One region of the Blastomonas sp. UPD001 genome, then DNA from elsewhere that is predicted to be linked to it. Evidence: predicted binding sites of a transcription regulator. Region 1 holds the regulator's gene; each other region holds the start of a gene.

Region 1 (7,665 bases):
TGATCTGACCGCGGCGCGGCCGCTTCAGGCGGCTCTGGCCTCGGCGCTGACCTTCACGGTCGGCGCGCTGCTGCCGCTGTTGCTCGCGGGTCTGCTGCCGATGGGGTCGATGGTGGTCGGCGGGGCGGCAGGATCGATCCTGTTCCTCGCGCTCCTGGGCGCGATCAGCGCCCGGGCCGGGGGTGCTCCGGTGGCACGTCCCGTGATCCGCGTCGTCTTCTGGGGTGCGCTGGCCATGGCGCTGACGGCGGGGATTGGCAGGCTGGTCGGCGCTGCGGTGTAGTCGGGCCTCAGGTCGGTCAGACGACGACGCCAGGGCCGATGCTGGCGGCGATGAAGACGACCGACGAGATGGCGGCGAGAGCGGTGGCGATGACGTTCATGATGGTGGTTCCTGTGTGGACGCTGGCTGGAGCGGTGTCGATCAGACGATGATGCCGGGGCCGACGCTGGTGGCGACGAGGATGACCGAGCAGATGGTGGCAAGAGCGGTTGCGAGAATGTTCATGGGGAAGGTCCTTTCGATTTCGGTGTGAGGTGCGGGCTGCCGATCAGGCAACGACGCCGGGGGCGACGCTGGCGGCGATGAACAGGCTGGAGGTCAGGATCGCGAGGGCGACGGCGGCGATCTGGCTCTGGGCGTTCGAGAAGAGGGTCATGATGGTGTCCTTTCGTTTGTATCTGGTGGTTCCGAACCGTTCGTCCGGAGATGCCAGATACACTGCACAGGCCGTGCCAAACCGAAAAAGGGTAGGAATTACAGTGGAATAGCTTATTTGAGAGGCTCGCTCGACATGAACGGATGCTGACTGTTGGGAAAATTTCCCATTAATCGGGATCGGTGGATGCCGGATATGGCCCCATTTGCGAGGGCGCATCCGTTGCGACAGCTCAGCGCGTATCTATCTCGACCAAAGACGAACCATATGGGGTGGCGCGCGTGCACGGGAACAAGCTGGAAGTCTGGTACGATGGCGCGTGCCCACTCTGCACCCGAGAGATCGCGCTCATGCGGCGGCTCGACCGGCGCGGGGCGATCGCCTTTATCGACGTATCGACGCCCGGCGGCTCTTGCCCGCTCGACCGCAAGGCGCTGCTCGAACGTTTCCATGCGCGCGAGAAGGGCGTGATGCTCTCGGGCGCGGCGGCCTTCGCGGCGATGTGGCGCGCCATTCCATTGCTGCGTCCGCTCGGCCTCATCGCGCGCTGGATGCCGGTGCTGGCGCTGCTCGAACGGGCCTATCTGCGTTTCCTGAGGATCAGACCACGTCTGCAAGGCCTTTTCCGGGAGCGCCGGGCATGAACGGACTGTTCGAACCGACGCGCGCCGCCGGGCTCAAGCGGATGCAGGATTTCGTGCCACGCGCTGGTCGCACCTATGCCGAGGGGCGCAACAGCGATCTCGGGCCCGACCGGCCGAGCGCGGTGTCGCGGCTCTCGCCCTGGCTGCGCTATCGCCTGCTGAGCGAGCAGGAGCTCTGCGCGGCGGTGCTCGAGCAGCATTCGCTCGCGGCGGCAGAGAAATATGTGCAGGAAGTGCTCTGGCGCACCTATTGGAAGGGCTGGCTGGAGATGCGGCCCGGCATCTGGACGCGCTTCCTCGCCGAGCGCGACGACCAGCGCGAGCGGCTGCGCAATGTCCGCGCGCTCGAACAGGCGGAGGGGGGGCGCACCGGAATCGAGGGTTTCGACGACTGGGCGCGCGAGCTGGTCGAGACAGGATATCTGCACAACCACGCGCGCATGTGGTTCGCCTCGGTCTGGATCTTCACGCTGCGGCTGCCCTGGACGCTGGGCGCGGATTTCTTTTTGCGCCATCTGGTCGATGCCGATGCGGCGAGCAACACATTGTCCTGGCGCTGGGTCGCGGGCCTGCAGACCGCGGGCAAGACCTATCTCGCCACCGACGACAATATCGCGCGCCATACCGGCGGGCGGTTTGCGCCCAAGGGACTGGCGAAGAGGGCCGAGCCGCTGACCGAAGCGCCGGTGCCAGCCGCGTCACCGCTGCCGCAAGCGGGGTCCGCCCAGGGCGCTCCGGCGCTGCTGCTGGTGACCAGCGAGGACATGGCGCCCGATGCGGCGCTCTGGCGCGGAGCCGATATCCGGGGCATTTGCATCGCGGCCGATCCCGCTTTGCTCTGGGGCGACAGGTCACGCGGCTTCGTCGCCGAGGCGGCCCGCGACATGGCCGCTCTGCTCGGCGAGATGAGTGCCGGGCCGGTGAAGCAGGTCGATGGGCTGGACGCCGGGGCGGTCGCGCAGGCGGCACGCGCCGCCGGTGTCAGCCGGGTCATTACGCCTTATGCGCCGGTCGGCCCGGTAGCGGCGCGGCTGGCGGACATCGCCAGGGCACTACAGGGCGAAGGGATCGAACTCGTCCAGGTCCGCCGCGACTGGGACGAGACCTTCTGGCCGCACGCGCGCAAGGGGTTCTTTCCGTTCAAGCAGCATATGGGGCGGCTGCTCGAGGACATGGGGCTCACGCGCACCTGAGACGGCGCGTGAGCAAAACGGGCCCGGCGCGCGCCGGACCCGCGTTCGGCATCAGTGATAGCGGCGCAGAAGGCCTGCCAGCTTGCCCTGCACCTGCACCTCGTGCGGCGCGTAGTACTGCGGCGCATAGGACGCATTGGCGGGATCGAGCCGGATGCGGCCGTTCTCGCGGCGCAGATATTTGAGCGTTGCCTCCTCGCCGCGCACCAGCGCGACCACGATCTCGCCGTCGCGCGCGGTTTCGGTGCGCTTGATCAGCGCGAAATCGCCGTCGAGAATGCCCGCCTCGACCATCGAATCTCCCGACACTTCGAGCGCATAATGCTCGCCTGCACCGAGCAAAGCGGCGGGAACGGGAAGGATCTCGGTGCCCTCGAAAGCCTCGATCGGCGCACCGGCGGCGATGCGGCCGTGCAGCGGGATCTCGAGCACATTGCTGTTCGCCGGTTCGGGCAACACCGCCTTGCGCACCGCGTCCATGCTGACGATATTGCTCCTCGCGGCGTCGGCGCGCGCGGCGGCAGCGGCGGCCAATTCCTTCTCGCGCGGCTTCACGCTCGCCTCGGGCAATTTCAGGATTTCGAGCGCGCGCGCGCGGTTGGGCAGGCGGCGGATGAAGCCGCGTTCCTCGAGCGCACTGACCAGCCGGTGCACGCCCGACTTGGACTTGAGATCGAGCGCTTCCTTCATTTCCTCGAACGACGGCGAGACGCCATCGGCCTCCAGCCGTTCCTGGATGAAGCGGATCAGGTCATGTTGCTTGCGGGTCAGCATCGCCGATGTTCCTTTCTGCGCCGAACCTACGTTCGAACGAATACGGAACAATTACGAAACAAAGACGGTCAGGTCAAGACCTTGTGTCAAGTCGGCTGCGCAAGCGCGATATAGTCGATCGGTTCGCCCGGTTGGACGGCGGCTGCATGCGCGGGGCGCACCACCAGCGCATCGGCCCGGTGCAGCGCGAGCAGCGCGCCGCTGTCCTGGTTGCCGAGGCGCACCAGCCGTCCGTCATGCCAGCGCGCACGCACAAAATCCTGGCGTGGGCCGTTGGCGGGGAAGGGATCGCCTGCGATTGCTTGCGAGATCACCGGCACAAGTGCCTGATATCCCAGCATCTGGCGCACCAGCGACAGCAGCAGCAGCGTCGCGGTGACATAGGCCGACACCGGATTGCCCGGCAGCCCGAGCACGATCGCATCGCCCAGCTTGCCTACCATCACCGGCTTGCCCGGCCGCATTGCGATCCGCCAGAAATCGACGGCGCCGCCGCCATCGGTGAGCGCGGGCTGGATGAGATCGTGATCGCCCACCGATGCGCCGCCGGTGGTGACGATGATATCGGCCTGGCTGTGCTCTTGCAGCGCGGCCGTGATCGTCGCGCGGTCATCGGGCAGCAGCGGCGGGACGATCAGATCGCAGGGAAGGCCCGCGAGCAGCGCGGCGAGCATCACGCCATTGCTCGCCGGGATATGCGCGGGCGAGGGGAGCGGTTGGCCCGGCGGCACCAGCTCGTCGCCGGTGCTCAGGATCGCGATGCGCGGGCGCGGAAACACGCTGAGCGCGCCATGCCCCGCCATCGCCGCGAGCGCGATCAGCCGTGCATCAATGATCGCGCCGGCGGCGGCGAGCAGCGCTCCGGTCGCGAAATCATGCCCTGCGCGGCGGATATGCGCGCCAGGCGCCGCAGGGCCATCGCCGGTCAGCGTCAGCCGGTCGCCGTCGCGCGCGACATCCTCCTGCACCACCACGCAGTCGGCGCCGTCGGGGATCATCGCGCCGGTGGAAATGCGCGCGGCCTCGCCTGCGCCGATCGTGCCTGAAAAGGGCCGCCCCGCCGCGCTCTCGCCGATGACTCGCCAGGGGCCGGGCAGGTCCGCGCTGCGCACGGCATAGCCGTCCATCGCGGACAGATCGGCGGCGGGCTGGTTGCGCTTCGACAGCAGAGGCTCGGCCAGGGTCAGGCCGGTCGCGTCGACCAGCGATAGCGTAACGGGGGGACGGGGTGCAGCAAGCGCAAGCAGGCGGTCGCGCGCCTCGTCGAGCGCGATCAGCCCGCCCGCCATCAGCCGGCGGTCCAGTCGCCCGACTTGCCGCCGCTCTTGGCGAGCAGCCGCACGGGTCCGATGACCATCGCCTTGTCGAGCGCCTTGGCCATGTCGTAGATCGTCAGCAGCGCGACGCTCGCGGCGGTCAGCGCCTCCATCTCCACGCCGGTCTTGCCGTTGGTCCGCACGCGGGTCTCGACGCGCACGCCGGTCTCGACATAATCGAAATCGACCGAAACGCTGGCGATCGGCAGCGGGTGGCACAGCGGGATCAGGTTGCTGGTCTGCTTGGCGGCCATGATGCCCGCGATGCGCGCAGTGCCCAGCACGTCGCCCTTCTTGATGTCGCCCGCGCGGATCGCGGCGATCACCGCCGGGGCCATGGCGATGACGCCCTCGGCCACCGCCTCGCGAACCGTATCGGGCTTGGCCGAGACATCGACCATCTGTGCCGCGCCGGTGGCGTCGAGATGGGTGAGCTTGTCCATCAGGCCGCCGCTCCGGTGAGCAGCTGTCGCGTCGCGATCGTCACGTCGGGCTGGCGCATCAGCGATTCGCCGACCAGGAAGCAGCGCACCCCGTGCCCGCTCAGCCGGGTGCAGTCGGCATGACTGTTGATGCCGCTTTCGGACACCGCGATGCGGCCTTCGGGGATCATGCCGACCAGCCGCTCGGTGGTGGCGATATCGGTGACGAAGCTGCGCAGGTCGCGGTTGTTGATGCCGATCAGCGGCGAGCGGAGCTTGAGCGCGCGCTCCATCTCGGCATCGTCATGCACCTCGACCAGCACGTCCATGCCATGGTCGATCGCGGCGCTCTCGATCTCGGCCATGGTCGCGTCGTCGAGCGCGGCAACGATGATCAGCACCGCATCGGCACCGAGCGCGCGGCTTTCGGCGACCTGCCAGACATCGACCATGAAGTCCTTGCGCAGGCAGGGCAGGGCGCATGCAGCGCGCGCGACGACGAGATAATCGTCATGCCCCTGGAAATAGGGCTCGTCGGTCAGCACCGAAAGGCACGCCGCGCCGCCGGCCTGATAGTCTGCGGCATGCGCGGCGGGGTCGAAATCGGCGCGGATCAGGCCCTTGGAGGGGCTCGCGCGCTTGATCTCGGCGATCAGGCCGAAGCCCTCACGCGATTTTTCCAGCAGCGCGCGCGCAAATCCGCGCGGGGCGGTGGCAGCGGCGGCACGACGGTCGAGCTCGGCCTGCGACATCAGGGTCTTGCGCCGTGCGACCTCCTGCCGCTTGACCTCGCAAATCTCTTCCAGCTTGTTCATGCGGCGGCTTTCGTGAAATCGATCCAGCAGTTGAGCAGCGCGTTGGCGAGCCCCTTGTCGATAGCCTCGGCGGCTTCCTCGGCCCCTTCGGCGAGGCTTTCGACCTCGCCCGCGATCAGCAAGGCGGCGGCGGCGTTGAACAGCACCGCATCGCGATACGGCCCGGTCTCGCCCTGGAGCAGGCGGCGCAAGGCAGCGGCATTATGCGCCGCATCGCCGCCGCGGATCGCCTCGATCGGGTGCGTCGGCAGGCCGGCATCGCTGGCCTGCCAGCGCTTCATGATGACGCCATCGGGGCCGATATCGGCGACCTCGTTGCCGCCCGCCAGCGACAGCTCGTCGAGCCCCTCGTCGCCCGAGACGATCAGCGAATGTTCGGTGCCCAGCATCTCGAGCGCCTCGGCATAGACATGCACATAGCCGGGCCGCGCGATGCCGATTAGCTGACGGCGCACACCGGCAGGATTGGCGAGCGGCCCCATCAGGTTGAAGATCGTGCGGCGGCCGATCTTCTGGCGGATCGGCTGGATGCGCCGCATCGCCGGATGGTGGTTGACCGCGAACAGGAAGCAGATGCCGATCTCGGCGAGCGACTGTTCGGCCGAGGCACCCGCGGCGGCCATGTCCATGCCCAGCACCTCGAGCGTATCGGCCGCGCCCGCCTTGGACGAGGCAGCGCGGTTGCCGTGCTTGGCAACGGGGACGTCGCACGAGGCGACGACCAGCGACACTGCGGTCGAGACGTTGAGCGTGTGATGCCCGTCGCCGCCGGTGCCGCAAACGTCGATGGCATGGGCGGGCGCGGCGATCGGGATCAGCCGGTCGCGCAAGCCCTGCGCGGCGGCGGCGATCTCGATCGCGGTCTCGCCGCGCTCGGACAATGCAATCAGGAATTCGGCAATCGCCTCGTCGCTCACCGTGCCGTCGAGGATCGCCGCAAAGGCCTCGGCGGCGGTATCGCGGCTCAGCGGATGCGCGGTATCGGGCAGCCTGGTCATGCGAGCAGGTCCTCGCGCATCGGCTTCACCTCGAGCCCCGCCAGCGTCATGAAATTGGCGAGCATGCGGTGGCCGTGCTCCGTGGCGATGCTTTCGGGATGGAACTGCACGCCATGGATCGGCAGCGTCGCATGACGGAAGCCCATGACATGCGCGGTCTCGCCCGGCTGGGCCTCGACGCGCGCGTTGACGATCATCTCCGGCGGCAGGCTCGCCTCGGGCACCACCAGCGAATGGTAGCGCGTGGCGAGAAAGGGCGAGGGCAGCCCCTGGAACAGCCCGCTATCGTCATGCACCACCGGCGAGGTCTTGCCGTGCATCAGCCCGCCACGCACGACCTCTCCGCCGAAATGCTGACCAATCGACTGGTGGCCCAGGCACACGCCGAGCAGCGGCTTGCCCGCATCGGCGCAGGCCGCAACCAGATCGAGCGAGATGCCCGCCTCGTTGGGCGTGCACGGGCCGGGCGAGATCAGGAAGGCCTGCGCATTGGTCGCCAGCGCCTCGCGCGCGCTCAAGGCATCGTTGCGCTCCACCCGCACGTCCGCGCCCAGCTCCATCAGGTAATGGACGAGATTGTAGGTGAAGCTGTCGTAGTTATCGATGACGAGGATCATTGCCCGTATCCCGGTTCGCTGGCGAGGCGGACGGCTTCGCGCGCGGCGGCGAACAGCGCGCCGGCCTTGGCTTCGCATTCGCGCTGTTCATATTCGGGCACGCTGTCGGCGACGATGCCTGCGCCCGCCTGGACGTGCATCGTGCCGTCGCGGACGATCGCGGTGCGCAGCACGATGCAGCTGTCGACCGATCCGTCGGGCGCGAAATAGCCGACGCCGCCGGCATA
Region 2 (7,665 bases), 190 kb from region 1:
GCCGGCCGATGCCCTGTTGTCGGGTATCGCCAACGCCCAGGTGCAGAACCAGCCGGTCGAGGAAAATCGCAAGGAATGCGTCGAGCGCGACGGCAACAACAAGTGCATCCGCGAGGAGCAGGTGAAGATCCGCTGCAATCGCCGGATCGTCTCGCTCAACCCGTCGCTTCGCCTGGCGCGGATCGACGACGGCGCGATCGTCTATCAGCGCCAGATATACAAGAGCGATCAGGTCGTGATCTGCCCCGATCGCGAGCCGGGCCGCAGCCTGCCGGATACGGTCTCGCTGCTCGTCGAACAGGTCGCGGATGAGGTCAGGGCCGACATCGCCCCGGTCTTCCGCAGCGATGCCATCCGCGTGCTCGAAGGTCGCAAGGGGCTCGACAAGGACCAGTCGAACCGGTTCAAGGATGCGCTCAAGGCGACCTTCCGCGACCCCGGCCAGGCGTGCTCGATCTGGCAGGCGCTCGATACCGAGGTGCCGGGGCAGAGTTCGATCGTCTTCAACCTTGCGCTGTGCGCCGAACAGCGCGGCGAACTCGACGAAGCCTTGACCCGCTATCGCCAGGCGCAGACGCTGCTGCCGCGCGAACCGGCGATCCGTGCGGCCTTCGACCGGATCGCGGCGCGGCAGGTGGCGGAAGGCGACTATAATGCCCGCGAGGCGCGACTGGGGGGAACGGGCTCATGACCATCAAGCTGTCCGATTATGAGAAGGGCGCCGCCTTTGACGGCGACTATGATGCTGCGCTCAAGGACCTGCAGGAGCGGCTGTCGCACGCGCATGCCCGGCACATCGTCCACGGCCACCGCGCGATCATCGTCATGGAAGGCTGGGACGCGGCGGGCAAGGGCGGCATCATCAAGCGGATGACGGCGGAATGGGACCCGCGCTATTTCCAGGTCTGGCCGATCAGCGCGCCGACGCCGTACGAAAAGGACCGGCATTTCCTCTGGCGCTTCTGGCAGAAGCTGCCGGGCAGCCGCGAAATCTCGGTCTTCGATCGCTCCTGGTACGGCCGCGTGCTGGTCGAGCGCGTCGAGCAGTTCGCGAGCGAGCGCGAATGGAAGCGCGGCTATGACGAGATCAACGAATTCGAGGCGCAGCAGGTCGATGGCGGCACCGCGATCATCAAGATCTTCCTGCACGTGACGCAGGCAACGCAGGACAAGCGCCTCGCCGACCGGCTGTCCGTCCCCGAGAAGCGCTGGAAGGTGACGCACGACGATTTCCGCAACCGCGCCAAGCGGGCCGACTATCTCGACGCGATGCACGACATGTTCCGCCAGACCGACACCCGCTGGGCCCCCTGGAAGGTGTTCGACGGCAACAGCAAGAAGGCGGCGCGCGTTGCCGTGCTGACGCATATCGCCGAGCGGCTCGAGGCGAGCGTGCCCAAATCGCTGCCCGATGCCGATCCCGAACTGGTGGCGCTGGCGAAGGAGGCGTTTGGCTACAAGGGATAAGCACTGCCTGTGACTCGAACAGCCTATTCGCGCATTAGACAGGCGGACGTCTGAAGCGAAAAGGATCGAATTTCGACAGCTACAGGTGCTGGGTCATTGGAACCAATTTGGCGATGATATTGGGTTGCAAACAAACGCCTTCTGTCGAATTGTGTGCCTATGAAGAAATTAGCTCCCTTGCTGCTCGTCCTGCTGGGTAATACCGCATCTCAGACCGCCGATCAGGGCATCATCTATGATTGCGATACTGCGTCCGGCCATTTTTCGTCGCTGGTGCTGCCTGTCCCGTCAGGCGGTTTCAACATTCAGGGCAAGGTACAAGTACGCACCTTGGCCGAAGTTGGAAAATGGGCGCCATTGACCCGCCTCACCGCCGTCAGCCGTCTGGCGGATGCAAGCGATTCACCGACCGCTGGCGCAGGGTTCATGCTGCAGGCCTTGCCCGCCAAGATGGTCGACAAGCGGGCTGGCAAGGGTGCTGTGCAGTTCTTGCAATGGGAGGAACACAAAGCCGGGTCGCGAACCGAGTCCGAACCTTTCGGCCTCCAGCCGGCTATGCAGGAACTGGCCTTCACGATGCGCTATGATGGCAATGCGATTGCGATGTCGGTGGGGGGCGAGCAAACCAGCATGATCATCGGTCAACCGTTGTCCGCAATCAGAATCATCTGCTCGACGGGCGAGTTTCTTTATACCGACCTGAAGATCACACCCGCTGGCAAATAATATCTCGCTTTAGAACAGCTCGCCCTGCGACCCGTCCGCCGGGGCGCGGAAGTGGGATGCGTCCAGTACCCATTTGTGCTGGTTGAGTCCCGCGCGTTTGACCGCGAGGCGGAAGCGGGTGCGGATCAGGTCGGCCCAGGGGCCCTTGCCGCGCATGCGCGAGCCGAAATCGGGGTCGTTGTCGCGGCCGTCGCGCATCTGCTGGATGATCGCCATCACCTTGCCCGCGCGATCGGGAAAATGCGCATCGAGCCAGGCGCGGAACAGTGGCGCGACTTCGTGCGGTAGCCGCACCGGGATGTAGGAGGCGGAGAGCGCGCCAGCCTCGGCCCCGGCGGCGACCAGCGCCTCGATCTCGTGATCGGTGATCGCGGGGATGACGGGCGAAACGTTGATATGCGTCGGCACGCTCGCCTCGCTCAGCGCTCGGATCGCGGCGAGGCGCTTGCGCGGAGACGCCGCGCGCGGTTCGAGCGTGCGCGCCATCGCACCATCGAGCGTGGTAACCGACAGCGCGACGGCGATCAGATCGTGCCGCGCCATCTCCGTGAGCAGATCGATATCGCCCAGCACGCGGTCGGACTTGGTGGTGATCGCCACCGGATTGCGCGCTTCGAGGCAGACCTCGAGGATCGACCGGGTGATACGATAATCCGCCTCGATCGGCTGGTACGGGTCGGTATTGGTGCCGAGCGCGATCACCTTGGGCACATAACCGGGCTTGCGCAGTGTCGCGCGCAACAGCCTGGCCGCATCGGGCTTGGCGAACAGCCGGCTTTCGAAATCGAGCCCGGGCGAAAGATCGAGCCAGGCATGGGTGGGCCGGGCATAGCAATAGATGCAGCCATGCTCGCAACCGCGATAGGCGTTGATCGACTGGTCGAACGGCAGGTCGGGCGAACTGTTGCGCGAGATGATCGATCGCGGATGCTCGATGGTCACGCTGGTGCGCAAGGGCGCCGGGCTGTCGTCGATCGCCGCGCGCTGGTCGAGCCAGTCGCCATCGGCCTCGCGCACCGGCAGGTTGAACCGCACCGACTCGCGGTTCAGTGGTGCGCCTCGGCCTTTGAGAGGGGGCGGGTGGGCAGACATGCCCTGCTTTTAGAACATTTCGGGAACAAAGGCCATCGCTTTCGTCAGTCCCGCCCACGCGACAATCCCGCTACCGTTTGTTGCGACGGGAAAGCGGAGCCCCCGCCTGCGCGGGAGTGACGATCAGGGGAAAAGCAAACGGTCTATTTCTCGCGCAGCCTCGGCATCAGCTCGATGAAATTGCAGGGCCGGTTGCGGCTGTCGAGCTGTTCGTTGAGGATGCCGTTCCAGCCGTCCTTCACCGCGCCGTTTGATCCGGGCAGCGCGAAGATATAGGTGCCGCGCGCGAGCACCGCGCAGGCGCGCGATTGCACCGTGCTGGTGCCGATGGTCTGATAGCTGAGCCAGCGAAACAGCTCGCCGAAGCCCGGAATATCCTTGTCCTTGACCCGGTCGAGCGCTTCGGGAGTGATGTCGCGTCCGGTGAGGCCGGTGCCGCCGGTCGAGATGATCGCGTCGATCTCGGGATCGTCGATCCAGTTGTTGAGCCGGACGACCAGCCGCTCGACATCGTCCTTCTCGATTGCGCGGGTGATCAGCCGATGGCCCTTGCCGGTGATCAGCCCGGCCAGGATGTCGCCCGAGGTGTCGTCGGCAGCGGTGCGTGTGTCCGAAATGGTCAGCAGCGCGATGTTGATGGGCTTGAAGACCCGCGATTCGTCGATCGCCATCGCTCAGTTGTTCTGCACCGTGTCGAGCCGCACCAGCTCGATGCCGCCCGCATGCGGGAAGCGCGGCCACATGCCCTGGGCCAGGCCGGTCGCGCTCTTCGAATTCACGCCCGCCTGCTTTTCGTACATCCAGTAATTGCGCAGGATGATTCCGACATAGGCGCGCGTTTCCCAATAGGGAATCGATTCGATGAACAGCAGCGGGTCGCCATGGTCGCGCACCTTCTCGTTCCAGCGGCTGACCGGCAGCGGGCCGGCATTATAGGCGGCGATGATCTTGGGCAGCAGGCCCTGGGTCTCGGGCCGGGTGTTGAGGAATTCGAGATAGCGCTGGCCGTATTCGAGGTTCACCGCCGGCTGGTAGAGCGCGCTCGCATCGAGCGACTGGCCCCGCGCGCGCGCCATGTCCTGCGCGGTGCCGGGGCGCACCTGCATCAGCCCGCGCGCGTCGGCGGGGCTGCGGGCATCGCTGCGGAAGTTCGATTCCTGAAGCGTATGGGCATAGACCAAAGCCGGATCGACGCGCCAACCTTCCACCGGCACCCAGCGCGGCGAGGGGAAGCGCGCGAACGCATCGGGGCGGCTGCCCTGCGGTCCGTTCTGCGCCAGCCACATCTGCGTCTGCGGCATCGACAAATCGCGCGCGAGGCGCAGCAGGCAATCGTGCGCGCTGTCGCCGGCAATCTGCGCCTCGTGGCGCAGCACCTGATCGGCGAGCGTCGATTCGCCGATCTGCGTCAGCGCGATCGCACGGCGGACATTGGGCCGGTCCTTCAGCGTCTTCCAGTCATTGTCGCTGAAATCGGGCGCGCGGATCGCGCTGTCGGCCAGGCCCAACTGCTCGGCCGCAAGAACCCCATAGAGCGTCTCGCCATATTGGCTGGCCGCGCGCAGATTGGCCTGGACCAGATCGGGGCGACGGCAGCGCGTCGCCGCGCGCGAGGCCCAGTAATAGCCGGCGGCGCGCTGTTCCTCGTTCCAGGCATTGGCGGCGGCGCCTTCGAAGCCCTGCAGCGCGGCGGCGCAATTGCCCAGGCGCCACGCGGCCAGCCCGGCGGTCCAGTGCGCCTCGCCGAGCCATTCGCCCGAACCCAGCGTGGCGGCGCGCGCCATGTCGAGCGCTTCCTGGTCGCGGTTCTCGAGATAATAGGACCAGGCGACGCGCTGCTGGAGCTCGGTGCGCGCCTGGGGGCTCAGGAAATCGACCTGCTCGGCCAGAGCCGCTGCCGCACCGGCGGGATCGTCGGCGACGATGCGTTCCTGGATCGTCGCCGCCAGCGTGGGGGGCACGGTGCCATCGGCGAAGCTACGCGGCTTGCCTCGCCGGGTCAGACCGCCGAAATTCGCCATGCGCACCATTTGCGGGCGATCGGGCAGGATCGTCGCGCCGCGCTTGGTTGCCAGGATCGCGAGGCGCTCGGCATGCGGCAGATCGGGCGCGGCGTTGAGCAGGCTCAGCAGCGGGCCCATTTCGACGCGCGGCGAATTGGCGGCGAGAAACAGCTCGGCCCGGGCGATGTCGTGCAGAACGCCCTTGTCGCGGCCGTCGAGCAGCTCGCTCGCCTTGGCCCAGTTCTGCCCACGGATCGCGCCGAAGACCTGCGCATAATAGTCGCGCTCGGACGAGGACAGCAAGTCGGGGACCTGCGTCTTGGCCATCCGGCTGGAAAAATAGCTATAGGATGATTCTTCGGCCATGGCTGGCTGGCAGGAGATCAGGGCCGCACCCCCGGCGATGATCAGCGCTTTCTTCAGCAAGGTCTCACTCCACGAGCAGCTTCTGCCATTGCTGCCACGCCATGCTCTTCTCCTGCGCGATGCGATGAAACATCAGGCTGAGCTTGCGCGTGACCACGGTTTTGACAGTTCGGTCACCATGGTTAAGAAAATGCAAATCGGTTGGCTTTTGCGACGGGTCGTGGCTGAGCAGCGCCCTGGCGGTGTCCTCGCCTGCAACCACCAGCATTTCCGGCCCGACGAGCGCAATATGATGCCGGGCGATGCGGGTCCAGACACCCAGATGCGGGATCGCCGCCTGGTTGTCGAGAACCAGTCGGGGGAAGAGCGAGGCGCGGTAGAGGTCGTCCGCCGCGAAGCCGCAGACGCGCGCGATCGTTTCGACCAGACGACCCGCGCGGCCCGACAGCACGCTGTCCTGATCGTCGCGCTCGGGCGCGCCGGTCAGCACCATCAGTCTCGCGCCCTGCCTGCCAGCGGGCGCGACATGGCGTCCGTCCCCGCCATCCGCAGCGAGCGTTCCGCTGCTCCAGGCTGCCACAAAGGCTTCGAGCGTTTCGGGCAGAACCAGGTCCGCTGCAGCCGGGGCAACGGCTGCAACGGGTGCGCGATCGGGGGCCACCGGCGCGCGCTGCGGCGCAGGGCGCGGTGCCGCCGGCGCACGGGCGGGCGGCGCGTCATCGGCCAGCCAGTCATTGGGCGTATCGGCAAAATCCCATTCGACCCCCGCCAGCTGCCACCAGTCGACCAGGCTTTGTGCCTCGCGCAGCGGATCGTTCACCGGTGTCAGCACGTTGATGCCCCAAAGCGGGTTGACTTGCACGCTGCAGCGCTATTGGAGTGAACGGGAAGGGCCATGGCCACGCCTTATGGCACAGGCCCTATCCTGAGCAACGGGGAACACGAGATGAGTGAACGCGAATCCATGCCATTTGACGTCGTGATTGTCGGCGCGGGCCCTGCCGGCCTGGCTGCGGCGATCCGGCTCAAACAGCTGGCTGCGGAAAACAATGCCGAGATCGAGGTTTGCGTCATCGAGAAAGGCTCGGAAGTCGGCGCGCACATTCTGTCCGGTGCGGTGTTCGATCCCAAAGCGCTCGACGAGCTGATCCCCGACTGGCGCGATCAGGACTGCCCGATGGCGGCCACCCCGGTGACCGAGAACCATCACTGGGTGCTGACCAAGTCGAAGAAGATGGCGATCCCGCACATCACGACGCCTTCGTTCATGCACAACAAGGGCACCTATACAGGCAGCCTGGGCAATCTGTGCCGCTGGCTCGCCGAAAAGGCCGAAGAGCTGGAGGTGCAGATCTTCCCCGGCTTTGCGGCAGCTGAAATCCTGTACAACGAGGACGGCTCGATCAAGGGCGTTGCCACCGGCGACATGGGCATCGGCAAGGACGGCGAGCACAAGCCGGATTACACCCCGGGGCTCGAACTGCACGCGCGCTACACCTTCTTCGCCGAAGGCGCGCGCGGCCATCTGACCAAGATCCTCAAGCGCCAGTTTGATCTGGAGGCCAATTGCGAGCCACAGGTCTATGGCATCGGGCTGAAGGAACTGTGGGACATCGACCCGAAGAAGCATGTCCCGGGCCGGGTCATCCATACCCAGGGCTGGCCACTCGACGATGCCTGGGGCGGCGGTTTCCTCTATCATCAGGCCAATGGCCAGGTCGCGCTCGGCTTCGTGGTCGCGCTGTCTTACCAGAACCCGCATCTCTCGCCGTTCCACGAATTTCAGCGCTGGAAGACGCATCCGGAAATCCGCAAGATCCTCGAAGGCGGCAAGCGCGTGTCGTACGGCGCACGCGCGATCAACGAGGGCGGCTGGCAGTCGGTGCCCAAGCTCGCGTTCCCCGGCGGCGCGCTGATCGGGTGCAGCGCGGGCTTCGTCAACGTGCCGCGCATCAAGGGCAGCCATACCGCGATGAAATCAGGCATGCTAGCCGCCGAAGCCGCGTTCCGC
Region 3 (7,665 bases), 2.1 Mb from region 1:
GCTTCCAGAAATCATAGGCCCAGGGATATTCGAAGGGCTTGTACTGAGTGCGGGCTTCCAAGAGAGACATCGTGTTACTCCGAATTCCCCTCTCCCCACGGGAGAGGGAGGGGCCCAGGCAAAGCCTGGGAGGGTGAGGGTGATGCGGCGGGGTTCAGGCTGTCGCCCTCACCCTCCCGCGACTTCGTCGCTCCTTCCCTCTCCCTTGAGGGAGAGGGATATGGCGTCCACAACATATTCCGGGTCGGGCAGCACATCGCTGTTCCAGAACCGGATGACCCGATAGCCCTGTGCTTCGATGAAGCGCGTGCGGGCCGCGTCATATTCTGCCTGCTGATCGTGCTGGCCGCCGTCCACTTCGATCACCAGCTTCTCCCGGAAGCTAAGGAAATCCGCGAAATACGGCCCGATCGGCACTTGTCTACGAAACCGCGCAGTCGGGAAATTCTCTCGCAACGCCAGCCAGAGAGCGCGCTCCGCATCCGTGGCGTCGCGGCGCAACTGGCGGGCGCGGGGGACAGTGCCGGATGGTTGATTGCGATAGGTGCGCATTATGGCCCGCCTGTCACCCTCACCCTTCCGCCGCTGCGCGGCTCCCTCCCTCTCCCGCTGGGAGAGGGAATTTGTCACTGGCAGGCCAGGCACTCGTCGTAATCCGTCGTTTCGCCGAGCTCGAACTTGGGCGCGTCGATGGTGTTGTCCGCCTCGACGCCGCCGGCAAAGCCTGCGCGCTGGACCGATTTGGAGCGCAGATAATAGAGCGACTTGATGCCCAGCTCCCATGCGCGGAAGTGCAGCATCAGCAGGTCCCATTTGTCCACGTCCGCCGGGATGAACAGGTTCAGCGACTGGGCCTGGTCGATATAGGGCGTGCGGTCGGCTGCCAGTTCGAGCAGCCAGCGCTGGTCGATCTCGAAGCTGGTCTTGAACGCGTCCTTTTCCTCCGCGCTCAGGAAATCGAGATGCTGGACCGAGCCGCCCTTTTCGAGGATCGAATTCCACACATTGGTCGAATCCTTCGATTTTTCGCGCAGCAGCTTTTCCAGATAGGGGTTCTTGACCACGAAGCTGCCCGAAAGCGTCTTGTGGGTATAGATGTTCGCCGGAATGGGCTCGATGCACGCGCTGGTGCCGCCGCAGATGATGCTGATCGACGCGGTCGGCGCGATCGCCATCTTGCAGCTGAAACGCTCCATCACGCCCTGGTCGGCGGCGTCGGGGCAGGGGCCGCGTTCCTTGGCGAGCAGCATCGAGGCTTCGGATGCCTTGGCCGCGATGTGCTTGAAGATCTTCATGTTCCACGACTTGGCGAGCGCCGATTCGAAGCCGAGGCCGCGCGCCTGGAGGAACGAGTGGAAGCCCATCACGCCCATGCCGACCGAGCGTTCGCGCATCGCGCTGTAGCGCGCGCGCGCCATTTCGGGCGGGGCGCGGTCGATATAGTCCTGCAGCACATTGTCGAGGAAGCGCATCACGTCCTCGATGAAGCGCTTGTCGTCGTGCCACTGGTCCCAGGTCTCGATGTTGAGCGAGGACAGGCAGCACACGGCGGTGCGGTCGTTGCCCAGGTGGTCGCGGCCCGTGGGCAGCGTGATCTCGCTGCACAGGTTCGAGGTCGAGACCTTGAGGCCGAGCTCGCGGTGATGCGCGGGCATCGTGCGGTTCACGGTATCGTTGAACACGATATAGGGCTCGCCGGTGGCCAGACGCGTCTCGACCAGCTTCTGGAACAGCGCGCGCGCGTTGACGGTGCCGCGCACGCTGCCGTCCTTGGGGCTGCGCAGGTTGAAATCGGCGCCGTCGCGCACCGCTTCCATGAACTCGTCGGTCAGCAGCACGCCATGGTGCAGGTTGAGCGCCTTGCGGTTGAAATCGCCCGAGGGCTTGCGGATCTCGAGGAATTCCTCGATCTCCGGATGCGACACGTCGAGATAGCAGGCGGCCGAACCGCGGCGCAGCGAGCCCTGGCTGATCGCGAGGGTCAGCGAATCCATCACGCGCACGAACGGGATGATGCCGCTGGTCTTGCCGTTGAGGCCGACCGGCTCGCCGATGCCGCGCACATTGCCCCAATAGGTGCCGATGCCGCCGCCGCGCGAGGCGAGCCAGACATTCTCGTTCCAGGTGCCGACAATGCCCTCCAGGCTGTCGTCGACGCTGTTGAGATAGCAGCTGATCGGCAGGCCGCGACCCGTGCCGCCATTCGACAGCACCGGCGTTGCGGGCATGAACCACAGCTTCGAGATATAGTCATAGAGCCGCTGGGCGTGCTCCTGATCGTCGGCATAGGCATCGGCGACGCGCGCGAACAGGTCCTGATAGGATTCGCCGGGCAGCAGATAGCGGTCCTCGAGCGTTTCCTTGCCGAAATCGGTGAGCAGATCGTCGCGGCTCTTGTCGGTCACGACATGGAACCGGCGCGCAGCGACGGTCTTGCTGTCCAGAGCCTCGGCGGGCTTGGCGGCGGCAGCAGCCTGGGTGGCGGCCATGGCGATCAGCGCCATTTCCGCGGCATTGGCCTCGCCGGACGCGATCCTTGCGCCTGCGCCTGAATCTGCCTTTGCGGCTGCGTCAAGTACATCTGCTTCACCCATATTGTCTGCGCTACCCTTGCCCGTATCTCTGAAATCCATGACGCCCCCGTAAGACCGTTGATGGGAAACTTTGTTCCGCAATTGTTCGACTCGGGGCGCAAGCGTCCCGTATAGCATCTTGTGGCCCGCGACGGGGGAAAACTTATCCCCAACAGAAGGCCCGAAAGAGGCAAAACGCCCTTGACGTGAAGGCCGATGTCTGCCCCCGCGCTTCGTGTAACCCACTGGTATTGGTATGCCCCGTCCGCATCCCCCACTACCTATAGTGCCCTTTCCTGAATCCGGCGCAAGAGGGTAAATGGTTAATTAGGCCAACCGTTCGTCGCGCGTGGGATTCCGTTCGTCGCTGGCGCAACCGGACCGAGGCGGCGCGACGCGCGGGAAAAAGCCGGTCCGAAAAATCGCAAGAGGGCAAATGCGGCTTGCCCACAATTTCCTCTCCACAGGCTTGTGCACGGCTAATTGGGGGCTGTGGATGATGCGGGTTGGACGGGAGCGCCATGGAATGTGGTGGACGTGTGGCGAGGCCTCCCGAGTTCCTCGCACGCGCTCCTGGCACAAACCAGTGCTACGGCAGGGAGATCACCGTGTTTCACACGTCCAAACGATTTCTGACATTTCGGACCCTATGTGTAAAGCTGGCCGCCAGTGCGGTTACCACCCCCATTCCCTTGTGCCGCCGCTTGCGATAGCGTTGCGCCCACAATAGAGACGGTCGCAGTTCATCCGCCCGCGCCACGAGAGCGCGTCCAGTTTCCCGGGGGAATGCCATGACCGTGACCATCAAAGCCGCCGACCTGATCGAGAGCGTCGCCGACGCGCTGCAGTTCATCAGCTATTACCACCCGATGGACTATATCCGCGCGCTCGGTAAGGCCTATGAGGCGGAGCAGTCGCCCGCGGCCAAGGACGCGATCGCGCAGATCCTCACCAACAGCCGGATGTGTGCGGAAGGCCATCGCCCGATCTGCCAGGATACCGGAATCGTCAACGTGTTCGTCAAATGGGGCATGGACTGCCGCCTCGACGATACCTCGCGCTCGCTGCAGGAGATTGTCGACGAGGGCGTGCGCCGTGCGTACTTGCACCCGGACAACAAGCTGCGCGCCTCGGTGCTCGCCGATCCCGCGTTCACGCGTCGCAACACCAAGGACAACACCCCCTGCGTGCTGCATGTCGAGATGGTGCCCGGCCATCACGTGCATGTCGATGTCGCGGCCAAGGGCGGCGGCAGCGAGAACAAGTCCAAGTTCAAGATGATGAACCCCAGCGACAATATCGTCGACTGGGTCCTGGAGATGATCCCGCAGATGGGCGCGGGCTGGTGTCCCCCGGGCATGCTCGGCATCGGCATCGGCGGCACGGCCGAACATGCGGTGTTGCTCGCCAAGAAGGCGCTGATGGAGCCGATCGACATGGGTCCGCTGAAGGAGCGCGGGGCGCAGACCGATCTGGAAGCGATGCGGATCGAGATTTTCGACAAGGTCAACGCGCTCGGCATCGGTGCGCAGGGGCTGGGCGGGCTTTCGACCATTCTCGACGTCAAGATCATGGACGCTCCCTGCCATGCCGCGGGCAAGCCGGTCGCGATGATCCCCAATTGCGCCGCGACGCGCCACGCGCATTTCAGCCTCGACGGCTCGGGGCCGGCCTATCTCGAAGCGCCCAAGCTCGACGAATGGCCCGATGTCAACTGGACGCCCGACAAGGCGGCGATCCGCGTCGATCTCGACAATCTGACTCCGCAAGTGGTGCAGAGCTGGAAACAGGGCGACCGGCTGCTCTTGAATGGCAAGATGCTCACCGGGCGCGACGCGGCGCACAAGCGCATCCAGGACATGCTCGCCAAGGGCGAGGAGCTTCCGGTCGAGTTTCGCGGCCGCGTGATCTATTATGTCGGCCCGGTCGATCCGGTGGGCGAGGAAATCGTCGGACCCGCCGGCCCCACCACCGCGACGCGCATGGACAAGTTCACCCGCATGATGCTGGAGCAAGGCCTGCTCGCGATGGTCGGCAAGGCCGAGCGCGGCCCCGCGGCGGTCGAGGCGATCCGCGACCACAAGAGCGCCTATCTGATGGCGGTCGGCGGCGCTGCCTATCTGGTCGCGCGCGCGATCAAGGGCAGCACCGTCGTCGGCTTCCATGACCTGGGTATGGAGGCGATCTACGAGTTCGAGGTCAGCGACTTCCCGGTCACGGTCGCGGTGGATAGCGAGGGCAAGAACGTGCACCAGCTCGCCCCGCTCGTGTGGCGCGACAAGATCGCCAGGGAAGGGCTGTTGCAGGGGGCGTGAGCCTAATGCCCTCTCCCGTTGAGCTTTGCTCGCCTGCGGCTCAGGGGAGAGGGTTGGGAGAGGGGAATGCGCTGCCGCTTGCCCCTCTCAACTACGGCTAGCCAGCAAGCTGGCAAGCCTGCGTGTCTTTCCCCTGATGGGGAGAGAGCAGTCGTTCAGCTACCCTGCGCGCAGACGAACCACCCCCAACCCCTCGCTGGCCAGGGAGGGAAGCTTTGGTGCGCTGGCGGCGTTGTTATCAACCGTCACCCTGAACTTGTTTCAGGGTCCATTTCTCCCCACGCGGCTTCGGCTTTTGGGGCGCGATGGATCCTGAAACGAGTTCAGGATGACGAAGGGTTATCGGGCCCGCCGTCGCGCAAGGCCTTCGACGGGCTCAGGCTAAGCGGCGGTGGTGAGGCGCGTTAGGGCTGCCCCTCACCCCACCGGCACGCAGTTCACCGCCGGCGCCGAGGGCATCACCGGCGTCACCGGTACCGCGATCGGTCCGCCGGTGCCCGGATTGACAAAGGGCAGGTCGCCATCCGGGTACGCCACCTTGCCCTTGAGCGCGTCGATCTCGGCCTGGCGGCGCTTCAGGTAGAAATCGCGTGCCGCGAGATAGGGGTCGCGGCTCTGGTTGCGCAGCGCGTTCAATTGCTCGTCGATCTGGATGCGCCCCTGCAGCGCGCTCAGCGTCGCGGCGGGCAGGGTGAAATAGGGATCGTTGAACGGCGCGCCAGCGACGGTCGGCAGCAGCAGTCCATCGACCACGCCGCCCGCCAGATCGCGCACCGTGGTGGGGCCGATCAGTGGCAGGAACAGATAGGCCCCCGGCTCCACCCCGTAATAGCCGAGCGTGTTGGCAAAGCCGTTGCGCCGATAGGGCAGCTTGAACGGATCGCGCTTGGCGATGTCGAACAGCCCGCCGATGCCGAGGGTGCTGTTGATCGCGAACCGCCCCACGGTCTCCGCCGCCTTGCCGGGTTTGAGCTGCAGCAGGAAATTGAGCGCCACGATCGGCTCGGTCAGGTTGCGCAGGAAATTGCGGATGCCGTGCCGCACGGGCTTGGGCACCGCGTCCTTGTACGCCATCGCTACCGGACCTACCAGCGCCTCGTCGACATCCTGCACCACCTCGAACGATTGCGCATTCAGTTGCAGCATCGGATCGCCCGGCTGCGAATCGGGCCGCGCGGTGACGATGATCGTGTCGAGCTGGGGCGATGGTGCGGGGTCCTGCGGCGGCGCGGCGGGTGCAGCGGCGAGCTGGTCGGTCACGGGGCATGGCGGCAGCGTCGTGGCAGGCGCGGTCGGCGCCTCGATCGGAGCGGCAACCGGAGCGGGTTCCGAACCCCCCGGCTGAAGCGATGCCAGCGCCAGCGCAAAGGGGAGCGCCACCAGGCTCATGCGCGGCGATCGCCGGGCCGGAGGGGGGAGTTACAGGTCACCACCGCGTCGTCTTCCTTCGCATTCCAGGCCCCGTTCGCCCGAGCTATGGCGCGCATCGTGACAAGTCAATGACGCCGGTGCGAAATTCCGCGCTGGCGCGCCGTCGGTGCGGCGAAGAGCCCCAAAAAGCTGTTCCCACATGTCCCCTGTCTGTTCTAAGGCTGGCACCATGCTCCTTTCGCTCGCCATTCGTGACCTGGTGCTGATCGAGGCGCTCGATCTGGAGTTTCGTCCAGGCCTGGGCGTGCTGACCGGGGAGACCGGGGCGGGCAAGTCGATCCTGCTCGATGCGCTGGGTCTGGCCATGGGCGCGCGCGCCGATAGCGGGCTGGTGCGCCAGGGGGCGGAGCGGGCGCTGGTGATCGCGGGCTTCGATACCGGCGATCATGCCGGTATCACGGCGCTGCTCGAGGATAACGATATCGCGCAGGAGCCGGGCGAGCCGCTGCTGATCCGGCGGCAGGTGCGCGCCGATGGCGGCAGCCGTGCGTTCGTCAACGACCAGCCGGTCTCTGCCGCGCTGCTGCGCGATCTGGGCGCGATGCTGGTCGAGATTCACGGCCAGCATGACGATCGCGGCCTCATCAACCCCAAAGGCCATCGCGACCTGCTCGACAGTTTCGGGCGCTGCGATGTCGCGCGCGTTGCTGCGGCGTGGCGCGAATGGCAGGCGGCCGAGCGCGCGTTCACGACGGCGAGCGAGGCGATCGAGAGCGCGATGCGCGACCGCGAACTTCTCGAGCACAATCTGGAAGAGCTCGCCGCGTTCGGCCCGCAACCGGGCGAGGAAGAGGAACTGGCGGGCGAGCGCGCCGCGATGCAGAAGGGCGAGCGGCTCTCGGGCGACCTCGCCGAGCTGTTCGAGACATTCGAGGGATCGAAGGGGGCGCTGGCGCTGCTGCGCGGCGCGGCGCGCAAGCTGGGGCGGATCGCCGAGGAGCATGTGCTGCTCGACGAGGCGATGGAGGCGCTCGACCGCGCGATGATCGAGGCCGACGATGCCGAGGCCAAGCTGCGCGCGGCATCCGAGGCGCTGACCTATGACGCGGTGCGGCTCGACGAGCTCGAGCGGCGGCTGTTCGATCTGCGCGCGCTCGCCCGCAAGCACAATGTCGCGGGCGACCTGCTGCCCGACCTGCTGAAGCGGATGCAGGCCGACTGGGCCGCGCTCGAATCGGGAGGGGCGAATGTCGCCGAGCTGGACAAGGCGCGGCACAAGGCGCGCGAGGCCTATGTCGCCGCCGCCGATGCGCTGAGCGCGGCGCGGGCGAAGGCGGGAGTGGCGCTTGACGCGGCGGTGATGGCGGAACTCAAGCCGCTGAAGCTCGACGCCGCGCGCTTCCGGA
Region 4 (7,665 bases), 860 kb from region 1:
ATCTGGGCGCGAACCGCACGCTCATCCTCATCGACGGGCAGCGATCGGTCGCCTCGGCCACGGTCGGCTTTGTCGATGTCCAGACCGTCCCCCAGGGGCTGATCAAGGGCGTCGAGGTCGTGACCGGGGGTGCCTCGTCCGCCTATGGATCGGATGCGGTCGCAGGCGTGGTCAACTTCATCCTCGACAAGGATTTCACCGGGCTCAAGGCCGAGTACGAATATGGCATCACCACCTATGGCGATGTGCCGAACCATCTCGTGCGGCTCACCGGCGGCACCGATTTCGCCGATGGCCGGGGCAAGATACTGCTCGCCGGCGATTATTTCACCCAGGAAGGCGTCGATACGATCGACCGCAAATGGCAGCAAAGCGGCTTCTTCCAGATCGACAATCCCGCCTATGCCGTGGGCAATGGCCAGCCCGAGCGCCTCGTCGCCGCAGGGATCGGCACCTATCAGTTCACGCCGGGAGGCATCGTGAATTCGGGTCCCTTGCGCGGCACCTATTTCGGATCGATCAACCCGACCACCGGCCAGGCCAGCCTCAACCAGTTCACCTATGGCCCCAATCGCGGCCAGTGGATGCAGGGCGGCGATTTCCGCATCAGCCGCGAGGGCCATCTCAATTCGAACTCGCTCGCGCCCGACGAGAAGCGCATCAACGTGTTCGGCCGCGCCAGCTATGAATTCTCGCCCGCGTTCGAGCTGTACGGTCAGATCTCCTATTCGCGCTATGAAGGGCAGAGCTTCTACCAGAAGACCCCCTCGCCCTCGGTCGTGATCCAGCGCGACAATGCGTACCTGCCCGACGCGTTTCGCGCGCTGATGGTGGCCAACAACCTCACCAGCGTGACGATCGGCACCGGCAATTTCGGCATTCCGGCCCAGGGCAGCGACAATACGCGCGATGTCTATCGCTATGTCGCGGGCCTCAAGGGCGCATTCGACACGGGCAGCATCGCGTGGAGCTATGACGCCTATTACCAGCTCGGCATCGCCAAGACGCTGGAGCGGCTGACCAACACCTGGGTGACGTCGCGCCTCGCGCTCGCCACCGATGCCGTGCGCAATTCGGCGGGCACGATCGTCTGCCGCTCGACACTGACCAATCCCACGAACGGCTGCGTCCCGATCAACCGTATCGGGCTTGCCACGCCCAGCGAGGCGGCGCTCAACTATATCTTCAACGATGGCCTGCAGCCCTCGCGGCGGCAGCGACTGCAGCAGGATGTCGCCGCGATCACCTTCCAGACTGCCCGCCTGTTCGAGAACTGGGCGGGGCCGGTCAGCCTCGCTTTCGGCGTGGAATATCGCCGCGAGGAAGTCGACGGTTCACTCGATCCGGCAGCGCCGAACAATCTGGGCTTTCTCTACGGCAATTACCGCGTCACCACGGGCGATTACGACGTGAAGGAAGCTTTCGTCGAGACGGTGTTCCCCGTCTTCGAAGGGGCCGACCTCAACGGCGCGCTGCGCGTCACCGATTATTCGACCTCCGGAACCGTCGTCACCTGGAAGCTGGGCGGCACCTGGCAGATCATCGACGATTTCAAGCTGCGCGTGACCCGCTCGCGCGATATCCGGGCGCCCAATCTCAACGATCTGTTCGCCCCAGGCACCGCGCGCACCAACACCGTCAACGTGCCGGTGGCGGGCGGCGGCACCCGCGCCGACACGTTCCTCGAGCAGATCACCGGCAACCTCAACCTCGCCCCCGAGGTCGCGCGCACCTGGGGCGTCGGCGGGGTGTTCATGCCTAGCTTCCTGCCGGGCTTTGCCGCCTCGGTCGACTATTTCGACATTTCGCTCAGCGGCGCGATCGCCACGCTCACCGCGCAGACCACCGCCAATCTGTGCTTCGAACAGAATGTCGCGTCGCAATGCGCGCAGATCGCCTTTGCCGCACCGAACGACATCAGCACGATCACGCTGGTTCCCTTCAACTTCTCGTCGGTCAAGGTGCGCGGCATCGATTTCGAGGCGAGCTATCGCGCGTCGATTGGCCCCGGAAACCTGACGCTGCGCGCGGTGGTGTCGCACTATATCGACAATATCACCGACAACGGCATCAACGCGCCGGTCGACCTGGCCGGGCAGAATGCGGGCGGCGGCGATGCCACGCCCTCGTGGAACTATCGCCTTTCGGCCAATTACGACACCGAAAGCTGGTCGTTCAACCTGGTCGGTCGCGGCTTTTCCGACGGCGTGTACAACAACAATTTCATCGAATGCCAGAGCGGCTGCCCGCTCTCGACCCCCGATTTCCGCACGATCAACACCAATCATATCGACGGCCAATGGTATCTCGACCTGTCGGTGACCAAGCGGTTCCAGATCGCCTCGTCCGAGGCCGAGGTGTTCCTCTATGTCCGTAACGTCTTCGATACGGACCCGGTGCTCGTCGGCAATGGCCCGACCGGCGACAATACCCCTGCCTATCCGCAGACCAACCGCAACCTCTACGACGTGCTCGGCCGCGTCTTCCGAATGGGGGTGCGCTTCAAGCTGTGACATGCAGACACGATAGGGCACGCTTGCTCCGCTGCATCGGGCCCTATCGTGACCAGAGCGAGCCAGATCCAAACCCACGCCACGAAAAACCAGGAACACCAAGACAATGAAGCATGCCAAGAAACTGCTGACAGCGCTGCTCATGGCCTCGACCCCGCTGACCGCCCAGGCCAAGGCGCCTGCCGCGATGAAGAAGGAGGCGATGGCCGAAGTCGACGAGCAGGCCAAGCTGGTCCAGGAAATGGTCGATTCCGTGTTCAGCTTCCAGGAGCCGGGCTTTCAAGAATACCAGACCGCCGACTATCTGACCGGCATCCTCGAGAAGAACGGCTTCACCATCACCAAGGGCGTGGCGGGCATCCCAACCGCCTGGACCGCGACGTGGAGCAACGGCGATGGCCCGGTGGTCGCGCTGGGCTCGGACGTCGACGGGCTGCTCGGCCTGTCGCAGATGCCGGGCGTACCGCAACTGAAGCCGATCGTACCGGGCGCGCCGGGCCATGGCGAAGGGCACAATTCGGGCATGCCGCTGATCGTTGCCGCCGCGATCGCCGCCAAGGAAGTGATGATCAAGCACGGGATCAAGGGCAAGCTGATGCTCTGGCCCGGCGTGGCCGAAGAGCTGCTGGCGACCAAGGCCTATTATGTCCGGGCGGGGATGTTCAAGGATGTGGACGTCTCGATCTTCACCCATGTCGCGTCCAGCTTCGGCACCAGCTATGGCGATTCGGGCAATAACGGCATGGTTTCGGTCGAATACACGTTCAAGGGCATCACCAGCCATGCCGCAGGCTCGCCCTGGTCGGGGCGCAGCGCGCTCGATGCGGTGGAACTCATGAACATCGCGTGGAACATGCGGCGCGAGCATCTGCCGCTGACGCAGCGATCGCATTATGTGATCACCAATGGCGGCGGGCAGCCCAATATCGTTCCGGGCGAGGCATCGGTCTGGTATTATTTCCGCGAGCAGAATTTCGCCTCGATCCGCGATCTCTACAATACGGGCAGCGACATAGCCGAGGCGGCCGCCAAGGCCACCGGCACCTTTGTCAGCCGCCGGGTGCTGGGCTATGCCGCGCCGAATTACGGCAACAAGCCGCTCGCCGAGGCGGCGCAGGCCAATATCGAGATGGTCGGCATGCCCAAATGGTCGCCCGAGGACCAGGCGTTCACCAAGGCGGTGCAGGAGGCGCTGAAGTTCAAGATCGCGCCGCTCAAGACCACGGTCGAGCCGCTGTCGACACCGGAAACGCGCGGCACCTCGACGGGCGGGGGCTCGGACGATATCGGCGACATCATGTGGACGGTGCCGACGATCACCATCCGCTTCCCGTCGAACATCCCCAGCATGATCGGGCACAACGTCACCTCGGCGATCGCGATGGCGACGCCTATCGCGCACAAGGGCGCAGTCGCAGGCGCGAAGGCGGTCGCGCTGACCGTGCTCGACGTGATGACCACGCCCAAGCTGGTCAGCGACGCCAAGACCTATTTCACCACGGTGCAGACCAAGGACCAGAAATACGATCCGGTGCTGACCCCCGAGGACCAGCCGGCGATCCACCTCAACAAGGAGCTGATGGAGCGCATCCGGCCCGAGCTGAAGAAATATTATTATGACCCCAGCAAATACGGCTCGTATCTCGAGCAACTCGGGATCAAATATCCTCAATTGACGCCCCAATAGGCCCGGCACAGGCTCTCGAAGCCTGACCTACGCGCACCGGACCGTCCCTTGCGTGGGATCGCAAGGGGCGGGCCGGCGTTCGGGAGCACCCCTGCCGCCCCGCCACTATCGGCGAATGAAATCCAGGATGTCGGCGTTGAGACGATCCGCGTTGACCGTCAGCATGCCGTGCGAAAGGCCTTCATAGATCTTCATCTCGGCGTGCGGCAGAAGATCCGCCTGCAGCAGCGCGGCATTCTGGTAAGGCACGACCTGATCGTCATCGCCGTGAAGCACCAGCGTCGGCACGGTCATCGCCTTGAGATCGTCGGTCTGGTCGGTCTCGCTGAACGCCTTGATGCCCTCGTAATGTGCCTTGGCACTGCCCATCATCCCCTGGCGCCACCAGTTCTCGACCACGGCCTCGTCGGGCTCCGAGTCCTCGCGGTTGAAACCGTAGAACGGGCCCGAGGCGACATCGCGAAAGAAGCTCGCGCGATTGGCGGCGAGAGCGGCGCGAAAACCGTCGAATACCTCGATATCGAGCCCGCCGGGATACCGATCGGTCTTGAGCATGATCGGCGGCACCGCGGCCACGAGCACCGCCTTGGCGACGCGGCCTTGCGGTATGCCGTGCTGGGCGACATAGCGCGCCGCCTCGCCGCCGCCGGTCGAATGGCCGATATGGACAGCGTTCCTGAGGTCCAGATGCGCGGTCACGGCGGCAGCATCGGCGGCATAATGATCCATGTCATGCCCCTCGCTCACCTGCTCCGACCGGCCATGGCCGCGCCGGTCATGCGCGATCACACGGAAGCCCTGCCTCAGGAAGAAGAGCATCTGTGCGTCCCAGTCGTCCGACGAGAGCGGCCAGCCATGGTGAAACATGATCGGCTGGGCGTCTTTCGGCCCCCAGTCCTTGTAGAAGATCTGCGTGCCATCGGATGCGGAAACATAGGCCATGGTGGTTCTCCCGTTGCGGACAGGCAGCATAGCTGCGGAAAAGGTTGGAAAGATGACGCCGATATGGTGCTAATCCGCCAGCACCGTCCCCTGGTAGCCGGCGCGCAAATCAGTCCCGCCCCGGCATCGTTCCGGGGCGCAGATAGGGCAGCAGGTGCCCGACATAATCGATCTTGCCCAGCGGTGCCCCCTGCGCACGGAGGATGGCGTAGGCGGTCATCACGTGGAAATAGAACTGCGGGATCGCCCAGTCGCGGGCATATTGGGCCGCGGTAAAGTCGAAGATCATGCCCATCGGCAGTTCATGCGCGATCGGCTCGTCGTCCGCGACATCGGCCAGACCATTGGCGGCTGCCTCCACGATGGCAATGGTATCGGCAATCCGTGCCTGGGCATCGGCAATGGTCCAAGGCCCTGTGCCCGAGTCCACGCCCTCACCGCGCAGCGCCGCGATCGCGGCCGGAAAATCCTGCCCCTGCAGCCGCGCCATCGCCTCTTGCGCCTGGACGCAGGCAAAGCACACCTGGGTGAAGAGCGGGAACATGTCGGGCGCCAGCCGCGCCTGCATGATCTGCGCCGATTGTTCGGGCTCGAAATGCTGCTCGGCCTTGCCCAACCAGGCCGAAAGCGCGCCGAGCATCTGCACGAACGTGGGTACGAGGGTATCCTTGAGTGTCATCTGGCTTTCCTTCCTGCGATGCCGCACCTTAGCCGCGACGCAGCGCAAGCAAAGCCTGCGCATTGAAAATAAACTGTTCTTTTTTTGTTCCGCACCCTATATCCGGGGAATGAGCGAAAAACCGATTCTGCAGAAGCTGGCCGTGCTCGCCGACGCGGCGAAATATGATGCCTCGTGCGCTTCCTCGGGCACGGTGCGTCGCGATTCCACCGGCACCAAGGGTATTGGCTCGACCGGCGGCATGGGCATCTGCCACAGCTATGCGCCCGATGGCCGCTGCATCTCGCTGCTCAAGATCCTGCTCACCAATTTCTGCATCTATGATTGCCGCTTCTGCATCAACCGCGCGTCGAGCAACGTGCCGCGCGCGCGTTTCAACCCGGCGGAGGTGGTCCGGCTGACGCTCGATTTCTACAAGCGCAATTATATCGAGGGGCTGTTCCTCTCCTCGGGCATCATCCGGTCAGAGGATTACACGATGGAGCAGCTGGTCGAGGTCGCGCGGCTGCTGCGCGAAGAGCATCGGTTCGGCGGCTATATCCATTTGAAGACCATCGCGGGGGCCTCGCCCGAGCTGATCGCGAAAGCGGGTCTCTATGCGGACCGCCTCTCCACCAATGTCGAGCTGCCCACCGAGGATGGCTTGAAGAGCTTCGCGCCCGAAAAGAAGCCGCAGACCATCCGCAAGACCATGGCCAATGTCCGGGTCGGCGTCGAGGATGCGGTCGAGGCGCGCAAGGACCGGCTGCTGAAGAAAGCGAAGCCGCCGCGCTTTGCGCCCGCAGGCCAGTCGACCCAGATGATCGTCGGTGCGGATGGGGCGCGCGACGACGATATCCTGGCCTCGGCGACCAGCCTCTATTCGGGCTATCGCCTGCGCCGCGTCTATTATTCGGCCTATAGCCCGATCCCCGACGCGAGCAGCGACTTGCCCCCGGTGCGCCCGCCGCTGATGCGCGAACACCGGCTGTACCAGGCAGACTGGCTGCTGCGCTTTTACGGGTTCGATCGCGCCGAGATCATGGCCGGGGCGAACGAGGGCATGCTCGACCTGTCGATCGATCCCAAGCTCGCCTGGGCGCTGCAGCGGCGCGAGAGCTTTCCGGTCGATATCAACCGCGCCCCGCGCGAGATGCTGCTGCGCGTGCCGGGGCTCGGCACCAAGGCGGTCGACCGCATCGTCACCGCGCGCCGGCTGGGAGCGATCCGCATCGGTGATCTCGCACGCCTCACCGCCTCGGTGAAGAAGGTGCTGCCCTTTATCACCACGCCCGACTGGCGGCCCGGCGGGCTCACCGACAGCGCCAATCTGCGCGCGCGCTTCGCCCCGCCGCCCGAACAGATGAGCCTTGCGCTTTAAGGCAGATGGCGATGCGCGAGATCATCCTGCAGCAGCCGGGGGAGTTTGACGAATGGCGCGGCCATGCACGCGGACTGCTCGCCGCGCGCGTTCCGCCCGAGGATATCGTCTGGCGGTCTGTCTGCGAAAGCGCCTCGCTCTTCGCCGATCCCGCGCCGCTGCAGCCGCAGCGCACCGTCACCCTCCCCCGCGAACTGGTCGCCATCGCCGACCGGGTGATCTGCCATCGCGATGAGAGCGTGCCCTCGCGTCTCTATCGCGTGCTGTGGCGCGCGCTCGACGATCGCAAGCTGCTCGAGCGGCGGACCGACACCGATACCGACTGGCTGATGCGCGCGGACAAGGCGATCCGCCGCGACCTGCACAAGATGCACGCCTTTGTGCGCTTTCGCAGGCTGGGCGAGGATGAAACCGGGCGCGAGCGCTTCATCGCCTGGTTCGAGCCCGAGCATCGCATCCTGCGGCTGGGTGCGCCTTTCTTCCG

Evidence for each region. The regulator LexA, encoded in region 1, represses DNA repair genes until DNA is damaged. The targets are predictions, from matches to a motif close to GTTCCNCNCTTGTTCT.
Region 2: the regulator LexA is predicted to act here: its motif matches at 3,297-3,312, upstream of DM995_RS04120 (PA0069 family radical SAM protein).
Region 3: the regulator LexA is predicted to act here: its motif matches at 2,667-2,682, upstream of DM995_RS15715 (ribonucleoside-diphosphate reductase subunit alpha).
Region 4: the regulator LexA is predicted to act here: its motif matches at 5,897-5,912, upstream of DM995_RS00890 (putative DNA modification/repair radical SAM protein).

The regions. Positions count from the first base shown of each region.
Region 1 covers NZ_QKVT01000001.1:1,040,632-1,048,296, reverse strand. The annotation lists gene DM995_RS05155 (VIT1/CCC1 transporter family protein) at 1-283, shown strand, start outside; gene DM995_RS05150 (thiol-disulfide oxidoreductase DCC family protein) at 941-1,303, shown strand; gene DM995_RS05145 (FAD-binding domain-containing protein) at 1,300-2,496, shown strand; gene lexA (transcriptional repressor LexA) at 2,548-3,270, opposite strand; gene DM995_RS05135 (molybdopterin molybdotransferase MoeA) at 3,357-4,559, opposite strand; gene moaC (cyclic pyranopterin monophosphate synthase MoaC) at 4,559-5,029, opposite strand; gene trpC (indole-3-glycerol phosphate synthase TrpC) at 5,029-5,823, opposite strand; gene trpD (anthranilate phosphoribosyltransferase) at 5,820-6,821, opposite strand; gene DM995_RS05115 (anthranilate synthase component II) at 6,818-7,438, opposite strand; gene DM995_RS05110 (anthranilate synthase component I family protein) at 7,435-7,665, opposite strand, start outside.
Region 2 covers NZ_QKVT01000001.1:849,156-856,820, reverse strand. The annotation lists gene DM995_RS04135 (tetratricopeptide repeat protein) at 1-691, shown strand, start outside; gene DM995_RS04130 (polyphosphate kinase 2 family protein) at 688-1,467, shown strand; gene DM995_RS04125 (hypothetical protein) at 1,627-2,193, shown strand; gene DM995_RS04120 (PA0069 family radical SAM protein) at 2,203-3,285, opposite strand; gene moaB (molybdenum cofactor biosynthesis protein B) at 3,429-3,956, opposite strand; gene DM995_RS04110 (lytic transglycosylase domain-containing protein) at 3,960-5,654, opposite strand; gene DM995_RS04105 (uracil-DNA glycosylase family protein) at 5,719-6,516, opposite strand; gene DM995_RS04100 (electron transfer flavoprotein-ubiquinone oxidoreductase) at 6,601-7,665, shown strand, end outside.
Region 3 covers NZ_QKVT01000001.1:3,092,691-3,100,355, forward strand. The annotation lists gene DM995_RS15705 (ribonucleotide-diphosphate reductase subunit beta) at 1-70, opposite strand, end outside; gene DM995_RS15710 (endonuclease domain-containing protein) at 169-552, opposite strand; gene DM995_RS15715 (ribonucleoside-diphosphate reductase subunit alpha) at 627-2,594, opposite strand; gene DM995_RS15720 (fumarate hydratase) at 3,365-4,888, shown strand; gene DM995_RS15725 (MlaA family lipoprotein) at 5,306-6,277, opposite strand; partial or broken gene DM995_RS21955 (DNA repair protein RecN) at 6,489-7,665, shown strand, end outside.
Region 4 covers NZ_QKVT01000001.1:184,733-192,397, reverse strand. The annotation lists gene DM995_RS00910 (TonB-dependent receptor plug domain-containing protein) at 1-2,513, shown strand, start outside; gene DM995_RS00905 (amidohydrolase) at 2,620-4,200, shown strand; gene DM995_RS00900 (alpha/beta fold hydrolase) at 4,306-5,142, opposite strand; gene DM995_RS00895 (DUF1993 domain-containing protein) at 5,252-5,821, opposite strand; gene DM995_RS00890 (putative DNA modification/repair radical SAM protein) at 5,931-7,181, shown strand; gene DM995_RS00885 (UdgX family uracil-DNA binding protein) at 7,193-7,665, shown strand, end outside.